DNA from 3 places in the Desulfitobacterium elongatum genome. Region 2 is predicted to be linked to each of the others. Evidence: riboswitches for the same ligand, from Rfam matches in the RefSeq annotation. Region 2 holds a riboswitch; each other region holds the start of a gene.
The links. A riboswitch is a leader RNA that binds a small molecule or an ion and turns the genes downstream of it on or off. The one in region 2 is predicted to bind thiamine pyrophosphate.

Region 1: it holds a riboswitch for thiamine pyrophosphate, as region 2 does, so the genes downstream of both, ACZ42W_RS20195 (thiamine-binding protein) here and thiC (phosphomethylpyrimidine synthase ThiC) in region 2, are expected to answer to the same signal.
Region 3: it holds a riboswitch for thiamine pyrophosphate, as region 2 does, so the genes downstream of both, thiD (bifunctional hydroxymethylpyrimidine kinase/phosphomethylpyrimidine kinase) here and thiC (phosphomethylpyrimidine synthase ThiC) in region 2, are expected to answer to the same signal.

What each region holds. Positions count from the first base shown of each region.
Region 1 is NZ_AP038772.1:4,283,203-4,288,169, forward strand. Features, by position in the region: gene ACZ42W_RS20180 (ABC transporter ATP-binding protein) at 1-232, opposite strand, end outside; gene ACZ42W_RS20185 (ABC transporter substrate-binding protein) at 271-1,284, opposite strand; gene ACZ42W_RS20190 (ABC transporter permease) at 1,325-2,107, opposite strand; gene ACZ42W_RS20195 (thiamine-binding protein) at 2,079-2,375, opposite strand; TPP riboswitch at 2,464-2,571, opposite strand; gene ACZ42W_RS20200 ((2Fe-2S)-binding protein) at 2,676-2,894, opposite strand; gene ACZ42W_RS20205 (VTT domain-containing protein) at 2,932-4,218, opposite strand; gene ACZ42W_RS20210 (nitrite reductase) at 4,461-4,841, shown strand.
Region 2 is NZ_AP038772.1:2,001,916-2,006,882, reverse strand. Features, by position in the region: gene ACZ42W_RS09500 (sigma-54 interaction domain-containing protein) at 1-1,279, opposite strand, end outside; gene ACZ42W_RS09495 (hypothetical protein) at 1,488-1,568, opposite strand; TPP riboswitch at 1,625-1,728, shown strand; gene thiC (phosphomethylpyrimidine synthase ThiC) at 2,056-3,327, shown strand; gene ACZ42W_RS09485 (thioredoxin domain-containing protein) at 3,541-4,967, shown strand, end outside.
Region 3 is NZ_AP038772.1:2,457,238-2,462,204, forward strand. Features, by position in the region: gene thiE (thiamine phosphate synthase) at 1-267, opposite strand, end outside; gene thiM (hydroxyethylthiazole kinase) at 305-1,123, opposite strand; gene cytX (putative hydroxymethylpyrimidine transporter CytX) at 1,102-2,319, opposite strand; gene thiD (bifunctional hydroxymethylpyrimidine kinase/phosphomethylpyrimidine kinase) at 2,316-3,119, opposite strand; TPP riboswitch at 3,202-3,313, opposite strand; gene ACZ42W_RS11555 (response regulator transcription factor) at 3,366-4,064, opposite strand; gene ACZ42W_RS11560 (sensor histidine kinase) at 4,250-4,967, opposite strand, start outside.

The sequences.
Region 1 (4,967 bases), 2.3 Mb from region 2:
AGCTTACTTTGCCAGCCTGTCCCGTAATATCCTCACCGTTTAGGAACACCCGCCCGGTTTCAGGAGGAAGCACACCCGCAATCACGTTGAACAGTGTGCTTTTACCGATACCGCTCACGCCCAGCAGACTCACCAACTCGTTTTCGCCAAGACTGATATTGATATCCTTAATGATTAATTCACCCGCAAAACTCTTGGAGATGTTTCGCGTCTCGAGTTTAATTATTCCCATCTTTACTCCCATAGTGAAAACTTGTTTCAGTTTCCGCCTTATTTAGGCAGATACGCGTTTGTAAAGCCTTTTCCAGCTTCGATTTTCTTAGGGATAAGCTTGTTATCATACATCCAGGAATAGAAACCATCCCACCGCTTTGAATCGATATATCCCCACTGCTTGACTTCAGCCTTATATTGATCAACTAAGTATTTTTGACTAGCTGTTGCAAGAGCTGGGTCAACTTCAGGTGCATTTTTCACGAGGATTTTGGCTGCTTCTTCAGGCTTTTCAATGGCATACTCATACCCTTTGGCGACAGCTGCTAAGAACTTTTTAGCAGTATCCCCATTTTGCTCGAGATACTTTGGGTTAGCTGCAATGACCGGAGTATAAAAATCCAAGACAGGATCAATATCCTTGAAAGCGAAATAGTTGGTATCCAAACCTTTCACCTTGGTTGCTACTCCATCCCATCCATAATAAACCCATACCGCATCTACATTGCTTTGCAGTGCTGAAATAACGTCAGTTACGGTACTGGGGATCATCTTTACCTTGTCATAGTTTCCGCCATCTTTAGTAATAACTTGCTTCAATATCGCCTTTTCGACTGGAGTATCCCACGTTGCATAGACTTTGTTTTCCATACCCTTAGGGCTAGAGATGTTATCTTCCTTTAAGGAGATAATCCCAGAAGTGTTATGCTGTAAAATGGTACCCACTGCAACGACATCCAACGGGCTGTCCGAAGTAATAGCTGACGCAATTTCCTCTTGGAAGCTCACACCGAACTCTGCCTTCCCTGCTGCAACCAGTGACAAAGCCCCGCCTTCGGGCGGCTGAATAATATCAACATCGAGTCCAGCATCCTTAAAATATCCCAGTTCCTTGGCTACATATAATCCGGTATGATTGGTATTTGGGGTCCAGTCCAATACGAAGGTAATTTTCTTTGTTTCTTTTTGAGCTTCTTGCTGAGCCGGTTTAGCCGTATTATTCTGTGCACAACCAGCCATTCCCAGCACCATTAAAACAATTAGCATCAAGGCCACAATTCTCTTTTTCATTTTAGGTCTTCTCTCCTTCTTCACTTTAGGCAAGTTCAATTTAAATATTTCCATTCTGTTCATGCTCAGCATGAGCCCAAGGCATCGCCTTTCGTTCCAACAGCTCTACGCATTTCATGAGCAGCAAACTTAAGATAATAATGAGGAAGATGACAGCGAACATTTTATCAAAGGAATAGGATTTTCGTACGCGTGTCATATAGACTCCCAAGCCACTGTTTCCGCCCAGCCATTCAGCTATGACAGCACCCACAATAGAATAGGATACGGATATTCTTAGGCCCGAAAAAAAACCTGGTAAGGCGTTGGGCAGCTTAATATAACGATATATTTGCCACTTCTTGGCCCCCATAGCGCGCATTAGATTCATGGCATCGGCATCAGAGGATTTGAATCCGCCCAAAAGAGCAATGGTCATCGGGAAAAAACACGCCAATACCACGAGTGTAATCTTGGGTGCCATATCATACCCTAACCATAAGACCAGCAAGGGAGCTATCGCTACAGTAGGAATGGTCTGTGAGATAACCAAAATGGGATGCACTGCTTTATACAAAACCTCGAACCTATCCATAAAAAGGGCGATGACAAACGCTAAAACAATGCTGATACTTAACCCTGCAAACGCTTCCGTCAGGGATATCGAGGCATGCTTCATCAACTCAGAAAATGAATTAATAAATGCTCGGATTACATCCATGGGCGATGGAAGCATGAACTTAGGCACTAATCCGGTTTCGGTCACCAAGTGCCATATCAGCAACAAACATAGTAAGAGCGCTGTCGGATAAAGCTTATTGGTGATGCTTTGTAACCTTTTCATCGATCGTCAAAATCCCGCCTTCCGGCTTATAGCTTATTTTTACATAGGACATCACACTGGGTGCACCTTCCTCGATACAGATCAATTGGCAACGTTTTACGATATCCATGAGCTCTTCATACTCTCCTTCAATGGTCGATTCAAAGGGCCCCACGAACACCTTTAATCCGGTAGATTTTAAGTACGCAATAACTTTGTCCACCACACGAATCAATTCTTCGCCTTCTACCTTCGGCAATACTTGGATTGCAACACTGGCATTAATCATTAGCTTCTACTCCTTTGAATTAATTTAGTAAAATAAAAAAAACCTTCCGACGAGCAGAAGGTTTTCATTCACATGATTCATGGCATATAGCCACATGCGTTTTCATTCCCTCCGCTAGCATTACCTAGTTCAGGTCAATGGGTCGGAAATCACATTTCCCTCTCAGCCGATTTGCTCAGCTCCCCTTAACTTATTCTTTTAAATTATCATAGCATCCAGGTATAACGAGTGTCAACACATAGCGAGATCAATGTCTCACATAATTGAACGAGTTCAAAGAGCCAAAATAGTTGCACAGATTCAATAAAACGATCTACTCTCATTTAATAGTCCTTGGATTTTCTCCGTACAGCGTCTACCACCACAAGATCCTCCGCCTGCATCCGTAGCCTTCTGAACTTCTACAACCGTTTTTGCCCCATTTCTTATAGCCTTTTTTATAGTAGCTCTCGTAATTCCTTTACAGATACAAACTTTTGTAAGTTTATCGAGTATTTCTGAATCTAAGTCTTGTTCCATACTAGCCTCACTTTCTAATCATTAGGAGTTATCCGTCTTACTTTTTATCACTCGGGATTTTCGATAATGCACGAAAAACTTCCATCAGCACAATATTTATACTTAACCATATTCCGCCAAAGACATAACCCGCTACAGCATCACTCGGATACTGAGCCTGAGAAAATATTACGGTTATACCCGTGACTATACAGACACCTAGTGTAAGGAAGAACAATAACGTTCCAAGCCACCTGTTCTTGGCGTGTCGCAGTACCATAAATGAGACAAAGCCATAAACAACTACGGCTAATAAGGTTTGTTGACTCGGAAAGGTGTATATATTTCCACCGAGTGGACCCACACGATGAAAGATAAGCCTTAATCCCTCTTCCAAAAGTCCTCCACCTAAAACGGTAATCAAAAGAAATCTCGTTTCAAGGAGTCGATTCCTACCTTTAAGGATAATCCACACCAAACTCAGTAACGTCAAGGCGAGCAAGACTTCTGGAGTCGTTGGAAGCTTAAACAATCCCATAATAGAGGACCAGTTTCCTGGGAAGATCATGCTTATAAGGTAAGTAACGATCATATCAAATTGACTAAATTCATGGGCTAAAAAGTCCTGAATGAGTCCAATTAGGACAATTGATAAAACAATGAACATTGTGGCAACCCCAACGATTGCCACTTTTATCTTCCCAAGAAAATGAAATATTTGAATACCCTTTTCTAAAGACTTAATAATAAAGTCGATGATAGTTTTCTTATACCTCCGATAAACATAGATACATAATAAAACTATCGCAAGTACAATGCCACTAATGATGAGGTATTTTTTGATTGAACCATGGAACTTCTCCCAATTAGATCCTAAAATCTTGCCTAAAGAGATAAAGGTACCTGTCCAAATAAATGCTCCGATGTAAGCATTTAATGCAAATTTCTTATAAGGTATCTTGGCAATCCCTGAAAAGTATCCGGTTATGTGCCTTACCCCAGGAATAAAGTAAGCAATAACCAGTAATCCATTTCCATACCTATCAAACCAATGAGAGGTCTTCTCCAACTTAGCTGGCCCTATATGAAGATAAGAACCGTATTTCTCAAAAAAGGGAATACCTAAACTTCGACCAATAAAGTAAGAAATCGTGATGCCAGATATAACTCCCAGTGCTGCGACAATAATACTGATACCCCAATTCAACTTTCCCTGAAATACAAGAAACCCACAGTAGGTCATTAAGGTTTCTCCTGGTGTCGGGAAAGCTATAAGTTCAAGCATTAGTGCAACAAATAATACGACATATCCATAATGATTGAATAAATCAGTTAAGAAATTCATTAATAATCTCCCTGTTAAGGCCTTAACCTGCATCATTTACTAGGTTAGCATTATCTGGCGAGACATATTCTATGTAACCTATTCATCCTTACCCTACCCCGGATGGGCTCACATGGATAAGCTGTTCCATCTATGCCTTAAACTTTCTCCCAATTAAGAACTTTCATAATAAAGCGTAAAGTTCATTTTTATACTCTATCGTTGTATAATAAACAATAAAAATGAATTTAGAGGTGTTAAAAATGTCCTCAGAGATTGAAGATAAAGAAAAGATGATAAAAACCTGTCAAGACATCTTGGAATCCTGCGATAAGCCGTTTGTCTGGGAAGACGAAGGTCCCTATGAAAAGGGCAGCTATAAAAAGCCTTTTAATCTTTTTTTCCCGCATCCACAAATAGATAACGAGTTAAATAATTTGTTTGAAACATTTTCGAGTTCAAAAAATTTGTACGACCAGATAAAAGCAACATGTACACTTGACGAGGAATGGGCTGAATATGGCACTTATGGCTTGGATAGAGATTTTACTTGTACCTTCAGTAAGTTCACCCTAAAACCAGAATATGTCGATCAAGTCAAAGCTTATTTTAGTCATCGTCTTAGCGAATTACAGAGAGCATAAGTGCAATAGAATCGAAAATTTGGTGTTGAACATCCTAAATCTCTAATTAAGATAGGCGAATTCTTTCCCAGGAGTGAACGACTCAATTACAGTACTTACATACAATGGGGGTGTCTCATAATAATG
Region 2 (4,967 bases):
TAGCGATTTCAAAATTACCGGGTTTACCCCCTTTTCTGGCGCCGGTAAAAGTACCGTCCTCATAACCGAAAAGCTCACTCTGCAATAATTCTTTGTTAAAAGCGCCACAGTTTACGGCAACAAAGGGACCCTGGGGACGACTGGCACTATGGATAGCCCTAACCACTAATTCTTTACCGGTGCCGCTTTCTCCCTCAACCAGGATATTGGCTGAATAATTTGCTACTTTAGCAGCTATATTCTTGACGATCCGAATAGGACTAGTGTCACCGATTAAATCATCAAATCTATAATACTGATCAATGTTAGTATTAACCGCAGATTTTTTGGATATAAACTGCTTATTGCTAAATTTTATTAATATCAGTGGATTACCTATATAATCACAAATAATGCTTTTTTTCATCACGACATGGTGACTTCTGTCTTTGACACGGACATATACATTATTAAACACATTAAAACCTTTAGTGACTGAATAAAGCGTATTATAATCCACATCTCCAACTAAATAATCACAAACTTTTCTTCCTATAAGTAATTCCCGTTTTAACCCTAAAAAACTAGACGTCTCTTGATTGGCATTCATAATAACCCCATATTCATTAATTGCAATCACGGGCTCAGGAATCTCTTCAAGTAACATGCTTATATTCTCATGCGCAAAATACTCAAATACCAACTTCGAGCTAATTAACTGGGAACCAATTTTAACGATGGGTACAATCGATGAAACATTTTCTATTTCGCAAACAATTCCCAAACCTCCGGCAATACTATTATCATAATTTAAAATCGGGTTCCCAATCGTATGCCAATTTCCAGCCTCGGGATATAAGTGTTCGTAGCCATAAACCTCTAAAACTTTCTTCTCATGGGTAGAAATATCAATGGCATTACTGCAAGCATATAATTCATTACAGCGATCCCCCACGGGAATTGCTTCATTACCTCTGTAAACGATTTCGATTATTAATCCCTCGGCATTCATAAGAAAAACTGCATATTTTGATTTTATTGATTTGCTTAGAATGTCAATAATGCTATTAATTACCTGCTTGGAGTTGGTTTTCAATCGTTCATTCACGACCCGTTTCAGGAGTTGATCTTCTTCTGAGAATGGTACAATAGGTACGCATATGTTTTCGTGTCGGCATCTGATCCATGATGTATATTCATCTAATCGGGGTAAGCCCTTGTTAAATGTTCCTGTATCTGCAAACATATTCCATACATGGACTAATTCTTCGTAAGATGTAGTGCAAAGATCATAGTTCATTGAAAAGCCCCCCCTACTAAGAACGCCTTACATTGATTATACTATTTTATACGGGAATGTAAATATTTTGTGTAAATGGAAATTCTACTTAAAAGATAATATAGTTAATAAATTATTGATTATTTTTGGTATTAACTACTTGCTTCAAATCGTCAAAATCTAAAACCATACCATAATTTGTATCACCTGGTTGATCTTGAATCGGTCCTTATATCCCAACCAGTAGTTTATAAGTATGTCCGTAAATATTTTTACATTGACGACGGTGACCTTCGAGTTTATGAGCCACATCAAAGGTATATTTACAAACTAAGCTTAACGTTATATACTAAACAAAACTTCATTTGAATGTGCTAGGGGTGCCACGGTGGCTGAGAAAGAGCTATTACTCTTATCCCTTTGAACCTGATCTGGTTAATACCAGCGTAGGGAAGCAAATCGTATAGACAGGGCTATTTCCTAACAAGACTTAGCTAATTGAAACGAACAGCTTACCTAAAGGGTAAGTTGTTTTTTTATTTCAACCATACACCTTCACATTTAAACACAAGTTATATTTTTACTTTAAGGGTGGATTCCCTATGGATCTTTCGAACTCGACAAACCTAAAGAAGAATGCGGAGTATTTGGGGTCATCGGAACAATACACGACGTTTAAAAATCAACAACTTCCTTAAAGAAACTTGCGTTCAATAGCTAGAATACTTAGCCCCGCCGAAGAGGAGAATCCAATGTTCTCTATAAAACAAGACAAAATAAATGGAGGTATTTACACTATGACTACACAAATGGCTGCTGCCAAACGAGGCGAAATCACCGAAGCAATGAAAATCGTTGCCCAAAAGGAAAATTTATCATCTGAAATTATACGTTCACGTGTTGCTCAAGGTACGGTCGTCATTCCGGCAAACCGTAACCACCGAAGCTTAAGTCCCGAAGGGATTGGTCAAGGTCTAAAGACCAAGATTAATGTCAATCTGGGAATATCAAAGGATTGCGCTAATATCGACCTGGAACTAGATAAGGTTCAAAAAGCGATTGACATGAAGGCAGAAGCAATTATGGATCTAAGCAACTATGGCAAAACCACAGAATTCCGCCAACGTGTGATAGACATGTCCCCTGTCATGATTGGCACGGTTCCGATGTACGATGCCATCGGCTTTCTAGATAAAAAACTTGAAGATATCACACCAGAAGAGTTTTTAAGTGTCGTTGAAAAACATGCCCGTGATGGTGTAGACTTCATGACAATACACGCTGGACTTAATCGTCAAACTGTAACCCATTTTAAAAGGAACAAGCGTATTACTCATATAGTTTCTCGTGGAGGCTCCCTCTTATTTGCTTGGATGGAGCTTAACAACAGGGAGAATCCGTTTTACGAGTATTTTGACGATGTCCTGGATATCTGTGCAAAACATGATGTGACATTAAGCTTAGGGGACGCCTGTCGCCCAGGCTGCCTTGCAGATGCAACTGACCCATCTCAAATAGAGGAATTAATTGTGCTGGGCGAACTCACCCTACGTGCTTGGGAAAAAAACGTTCAGGTCATGATTGAGGGCCCTGGCCATGTACCCCTTAACGAAATACAGGCGAATGTATTATTGGAAAAGAAATTATGCCATAACGCCCCCTTCTATGTCTTAGGCCCATTGGTCACAGATATAGCACCTGGCTATGATCACATTACAAGTGCTATTGGCGGAGCGATTGCTGGTGCTGCCGGGGCAGATTTCCTATGTTACGTCACTCCTGCAGAGCATCTTCGCCTACCAACCTTAGACGATATGCGAGAAGGCATAATAGCTTCGAAGATTGCTGCACATGCCGCCGATATCGCTAAAGGCATCCCCGGAGCTATCGAGTGGGATAGAGCTATGAGTCAGGCCAGACAAGCGCTGGACTGGACGACAATGTTTAATTTAGCCCTCGACCGTGAAAAGGCAGAGCGTTATCGTAAAGAATCCTCACCTACCCATGAAGATAGTTGTACTATGTGTGGAGAAATGTGCTCTATGAGACTTATGAACCGCATTCTATAATAGATTTTGTCCATCGTCGGTTCCAAGCTAACATACATCTAGTAGAACAGAGGACACTATATGTACTAGTGTGATTTCTATGGAGCCGAACTATGGTCTCAACGTGCCCTATCCATGGGAACATATGCCATGAAGAAACCTCCAATGATTCAACAAATAAATGTCCCTCATATTGACATACTAAAACTAAATGTATTTAAATTTGGAGGTCCTGTGGTGAATACTATCAAACAACCTAATCGACTAATAAACGAAAAAAGCCCTTACCTTTTACAACATGCCTATAACCCAGTAGACTGGCATCCTTGGGATGAAAAAGCGTTCGCTAAAGCTAAAAGGGAAAATAAACCAATCTTTCTAAGCATCGGCTATTCCACGTGTCACTGGTGCCATGTCATGGAGAGAGAGTCCTTCGAAGATTCTGAAGTGGCCGTGCTCCTCAACCGTTACTTTATCTCTATTAAAGTGGACCGGGAAGAGCGTCCAGATATCGACCATATCTATATGGAATTCTGTCAAGCACTAACCGGTTCTGGGGGGTGGCCACTTACGATTCTTATGACTCCTGAGAAAAAGCCCTTTTACACGGGGACCTACTTTCCTAAGCAAAGGCGTTACGGACGAGCCGGTTTAATGGATATCTTAAGCCAGATCGGTGAACTCTGGAAATCAGACGAAAAGAAAATCCGCAAGTCTGCAGATGAGATCTTTAATACGATAACCTCTCATAAGGAAGAAGTTCGCCTGCAGCCACTCACCTCTCCTACAGAGAATGATTTTGAGGCTTGGGCAAGAGAAATCCTTCAGACTGCCTATCAGACCTTTTCGAAGACCTTTGATCGTCATTATGGAGGATTTGGTCGTGCCCCGAAGTTCCCCTCACCACACAATCTCACTTTTCTCCTCCGCTATGCACAGGACCATTCCGATGAAAAAGCTGCTAAGATGGTGCGAACTACCCTTGACATGATGGGCAAAGGTGGAATCTATGACCATATAGGCTATGGCTTCGCTCGTTACAGTACCGATGAGAAGTGGCTTGTACCTCATTTTGAAAAAATGCTCTACGATAACGCCTTACTTGCCATCGCTTATCTTGAAAGTTACCAATATCAACACCAACCTCAGGATAAATTAAAAGCACAAGAGATTTTCTCTTACATTCTTCGGGATATGACCTCTCCTAAAGGAGGTTTCTACTCAGCAGAAGATGCTGACTCTGAAGGAATCGAAGGTAAATTCTATGTCTGGTCTCCGAAGGAGATTCAAGACATACTCGGAGCGGAGCATGGAGATCTATACTGCCGGGCCTATGATATTACCGAAGTAGGTAACTTTGAAGGAAAGAACATTCCCAATCTCCTCCCCGCAAATTGGGACACCCTTGCAAGCAGTACGGGGCTATCCCTTGATTCTTTAAAACAACAACTTGAAGAATCTCGTCAGAAGCTATTCCTCGCCCGAGATAAACGGATTCACCCGCACAAAGATGATAAGATTCTCACTTCGTGGAATGGATTGATGATTGCAGCACTTGCAAAAGGTGCCCAAATCTTAGCCGATCCAAGCTATGCTGAAGCAGCAGAAAAAGCAGTTAGCTTTATCAGCAACACTCTATATACCAAGAAACGTCTATTGGC
Region 3 (4,967 bases), 460 kb from region 2:
GGGTAGATCATCCTGACCAATATGAAGTCCATCGGCTTCAATCGCTAGGGCGATGTCGAGTCGATCATTAATGATCAAGGGGATTTGATATCGGGAGGTAATCTCCTTCACCGCGAAAGCGATATCGAGGAATTCTCGGGAGGAAACAAACTTTTCCCGGAGTTGGATGAGGGTTACTCCACCGCGGATGGCTTGCTCAATGCTTTCGTACAGATCACGTTTCGAGAGGCAATCTCTGTCTGTAACGAGATAGAGCCGGTAATCTATTTTTGTCTTATGAGCTGAATTAACTGTATGATCTCCGTTAACTTCGTTCACAGCGAATCCTACCTCCACTTGCCAAGCTATCAGGTGTCAGGTTGTAGATAGCGTCAAAGAGCCGCGCTTTGAACGTACCGATTCCTTCTTGCGGATTTAAGGATTGGTAAGCTGCTTCTCCTGCTAATCCCATGGAGGCAATCCCGGCTACAGTTGCTGTTAAGTAATCAGAATTTGCACCACAGTAGGCCCCGACCAAGGAAGTGGACATACAACCCGTCCCACTCACATCAGAAAGAATTCGGTGTCCATTTTCAATCAAATAAACTCTCTCCCCATCGGACACGATATCGGTTTTCCCTGTGATTGCAATGATACAACACCATTTAGAAGCGAGCTTCTTTGCGATCTCTGTACCATTCTCTTCATTTGCGACAGAATCAACTCCCTTAATCGCAACATTAAGTCCGGACAGAACCTTAATTTCAGACATATTGCCCCGGATGACATCAGGCTTAACATCTTGGATGAGTCTTTCAGCTGTTCGGGTACGAAGTTCGGTTGCGCCGACACCGACAGGATCGAGGATAATCGGAATCCCAAGGGATTTTGCTTTCTTTCCGGCCACAAGCATGCTCTCGATGGTTCGCTCATTTAGAGTTCCTATATTAATCACGAGTGCAGAGGCAAAGCGGACCATTTCCTCTACTTCTCCAATATCATCGGCCATCACTGGGGAAGCCCCAATCGCTAAGACGATGTTTGCACAATCATTGACTGTGACGTAATTCGTAAGGTGATGGATGAGTGGGCTCTTTTTCTTCACTGCCGCCAAGCTTTCGTTCAAATCTTTACAGATTTCCATTGACTCGTCAACCTCCTCGTTATTATGTGAAGTAAACCGGTAATCACCATAACTGGAATCGTCGCTCCTAAGATAAAATCAAGCTTAATTATTTGATAGTATATAATCGTACCCAGAGTACACACTGCAAGAGAACCCCAGTGGACAAAGTTTCCAGTGTCTATCGATTTCTTTTTGAGTATGAAATAATCGGTCAAGAGTATCGCAAAGAGGGGTGCAAAAACAGAACCGATCGCATACAGGAAGGTTTCGTAGTTCTCCATAGGCAAGGCAATGGAGAGGGCTGTTCCAATCGCGGTTATGACTAATGCCACGTATTTTTCATTTAACTTAGGAAAAATATTGGTAAATGTGACTCCAGCAGAATAAGCATCTAAAAAGGTCGTAGTTATCGTAGCAAGAACAATGATTCCTAGGGCAACGATTCCGAGATTCGCTGCGATCAGCATGCCTGAAGGGTCTGGGTCATTTGCGACAATGGCAGAGCCCAATCCAATGATGTACATCCAGCTACTTCCGATAAAGTAGCCGAGCCAACTCCCCCATGCCCCTGCTTGCTTCGATTTAGCATAACGGGTATAGTCAGCAATTAAAGGTATCCAGGATAAGGGCATCACGACCGCTAATTCAAGGGCTGATCCAAAGGACATTTCCCCTGTAGTAGGTCTTAAGAAAAGTTCGTTATTGCCGAAGATGATTACGCTTAGAACAAGGGTGAGGACAAATAGCAAGACGACCGCAATGTGGTTAAGTCTCTTCCATCCCCTATCCTTTCCTAACCAGACCCAAACAAAGATAAAGGCTCCTATGATGAGACTCCAAAAGGTCTGATGATCAAAGGACAACGTAATTTTTGTGATTTGGTTTACCGAGCGTGCCCCTGAAAGAATCATGATTGCTGTCCACCCGAGGAGCTGTAAGACATTAAGTGCGGAAAAGATATACGAACCATACTGACCAAAGGAGATTCGGGTCGTTACTAAGGCAGGAATTCGTTTTTCCGTTCCGATGATTCCTGCGAGTACAAGCAAGGTTGTACCGACTAGATGTCCTAAGAGAATTGCACCTAATCCGAGCTTAAAGCCCAGGGGTGCAAGAAGCCCACCCGCCAAAATTTCTGCGACTGAAATGGAGGCGCCGAACCAAAGGGTTGTAAAATTGAAAAAGCCTAAGTTGTTTTGCGTTTCAGAGTTCATTCTATTAAGCCTGCCTTCTTATAAAGTGTGTAGAAGTGATGCGTGGGGCCCACTCCTTTCCCGATATCGAGGGAATGCTGAATTGCGATTGTAATATATTCCTTCGCTTCTTTCACTGCTTGAGCGATATCATAGCCGAGCGCAAGATTGGAAGTAATCGCTGAGGAAAGGGTACAGCCCGTTCCATGAGTATTTTTCGTTTGAATCCTGGATGCGGAATAGTAGGTATATTCCTTGCCATTAAACAAAATATCTGTAGAACTGTCTTCAAGGTGTCCCCCTTTAAGAAGAACATTACTAGCACCCATCTGATAGATCATTTGTGCAGCTTCTTCCATATCTTTTAAGGTACGGATCCTTCGCTTAGTCATGACCTCGGCCTCGGGGATGTTAGGAGTAACAAGGGTCGCTAAAGGTAAGAGTTTTTTGATAAGGGCTTCTTCAGCATCTTGATTTAATAAGTGGTAACCACTTTTTGATACCATGACAGGATCCACCACGATATTTACAGGGTTGTAGCGTTGTAACTGTTCCGCAATGACCTCAATTGTCGGGATTTTTGAGACCATTCCGATTTTCACGCCATCAACTTCAATGTCTTCAAAGATGGCTTCGGTTTGCTTAACAATGACTTCTGAATCAATGTCTTGGACCGCAAAGACTCCCTGTGTGTTTTGTGCAGTAACCGCAGTGATTACACTCATCCCAAAGACCCCATGCGCGGAAAAGGTTTTGAGGTCGGCTTGGATTCCCGCCCCACCACTACTATCTGAGCCAGCGATTGTCAGTACTTTCTTCATATTTCATTCCTCCTTGTCTGTGAGCCATTTCTCCACTTCAAAACAAAAAAACTCAACCCAGAATAGGGTTGAGCTCTTTTTTAAAACAGAGTGTAACGCTACCTACGCTGGCATTATCCAGTTCAGGTTAAAGGGTCTTAGACTTTGTTGGGTCTATATCTCAGCCGGCCTTTCCAGCTCCCCTGCCTTAAGTATGTGGTTGTAAATTCAATCTAGCACTCGTTAGATGAGATGTCAATAGCTAAGTCATACTCTGAACCGGTACCCCGCTCCCCAAACGGTCTCAATATACTGAGGTTTCGAGGGGTCCGATTCGATCTTTTCACGAATTCGTGCTATATGTACTGTGACGGTAGCTGAATCCCCCAAAGATTCTAGCCCCCATATACGCTCAAAGAGATCCTCCCTGCCGAAAACTCGGTTAGGGTTCTGTGCTAAGTATAGTAGTAGATCAAATTCTTTCTGGGCTAAGTTTACTTCTTGGTTGTTCACGAAGACTCTGCGCGAGTCTTTTTCTATTCTCAGGCCGCGAATCGTTATGGCAGTCCTCTTTTTAATCCCTTCACTGAAACGGTGTTTAAGTCGTTCATAATTATCGATATGAGCTTTGACTCGAGCGACAAGTTCCCCGGGACTAAAGGGTTTGGTGATATAATCATCTGCCCCAAGGCTAAATCCTTTAATCTTATCAATCTCTTCCTTCTTGGCAGAAACGAGGAGAACTGGAATATCCTTTTCATCCTTCATGCTCTTTAGAATTTCTAGGCCATCAAGCCCAGGCAACATAATATCTAGAATGATGAGATCATACTCGTTATTCTGAATGGCTCGAAGTCCATCTACACCGTCGGCGCATAGGGAAACATCGAACCCAGCAACTTCCAGATAGTCTCTTTGAAGCTCTGCAATGCTGGAGTCATCTTCTACAATTAGAATCTTTTTCACTCGAGCTCCCTCCTAATAAATTACTTAAAGAACATGTACTTGACCCGTAAGTGTAGCGAATTTCACAGTACGAAAGTCCGATTGTCCGATTGTCGTGAAGACAATTGCACTTGTTTGATGACAACGCACTGGTTTCGTAGGTTTCGAGCTTAGCTGAACAATTGTGCGGAAGAACATCAGCTTTGTTAAATCCTCGGTAGCGAAATCATAATACTTGTTCCTTTATCCTTATGGCTAACAGCCCAAATTTGCCCTTCATGCCCCTCCACAATCTGCTTCGCGATGGCAAGTCCTAAACCGCTTCCCTTGATCTCACTTCGCGCCGTATCAGAGCGATAAAACCGATCAAAAATTTGAGGAACATCCTTCTCTGGAATCCCTGAGCCGTTATCTCGTAATTCGATGATCAGACTAGAATGAGTTTCTCTAAGAAAGACTGTAATCTGCCCCACTTCTTTATCCATGTACTTTCGCGAGTTATCGAGGATGTTCATGATGACTCTTCTCATTCGTTCTCGGTCGAGGAGAATTTCCCTCCGTTCTTTAAGTTCACTCACGAAAGAAAGTTTAATATTGTTTTGTTCTAACTCGTGTTCACTTTCGAGTAAGCCATCTTCGAGAAACATCGCAACATCCGTTCTCTCAAAGTTATAGGGAATTTGATTCATATCAAGCTTAGCGTAGAGCAGTAGGTCATCAATCATGGTATCGACCTGCAGAGCCTTAATATAGATGGTTTTCAGGTACTTTTCCTTCTTCTCCAGAGTTTGAGGGATACCATCAAGTAAGCCCTCGACATAGCCTTTGATAGACGTGACCGGGGTTTTTAAATCATGAGAGATACTTGAGATAAGTAATTTACGGTTGTCCTCATACTTTAACTGTGTATGGATTGATCCCTTC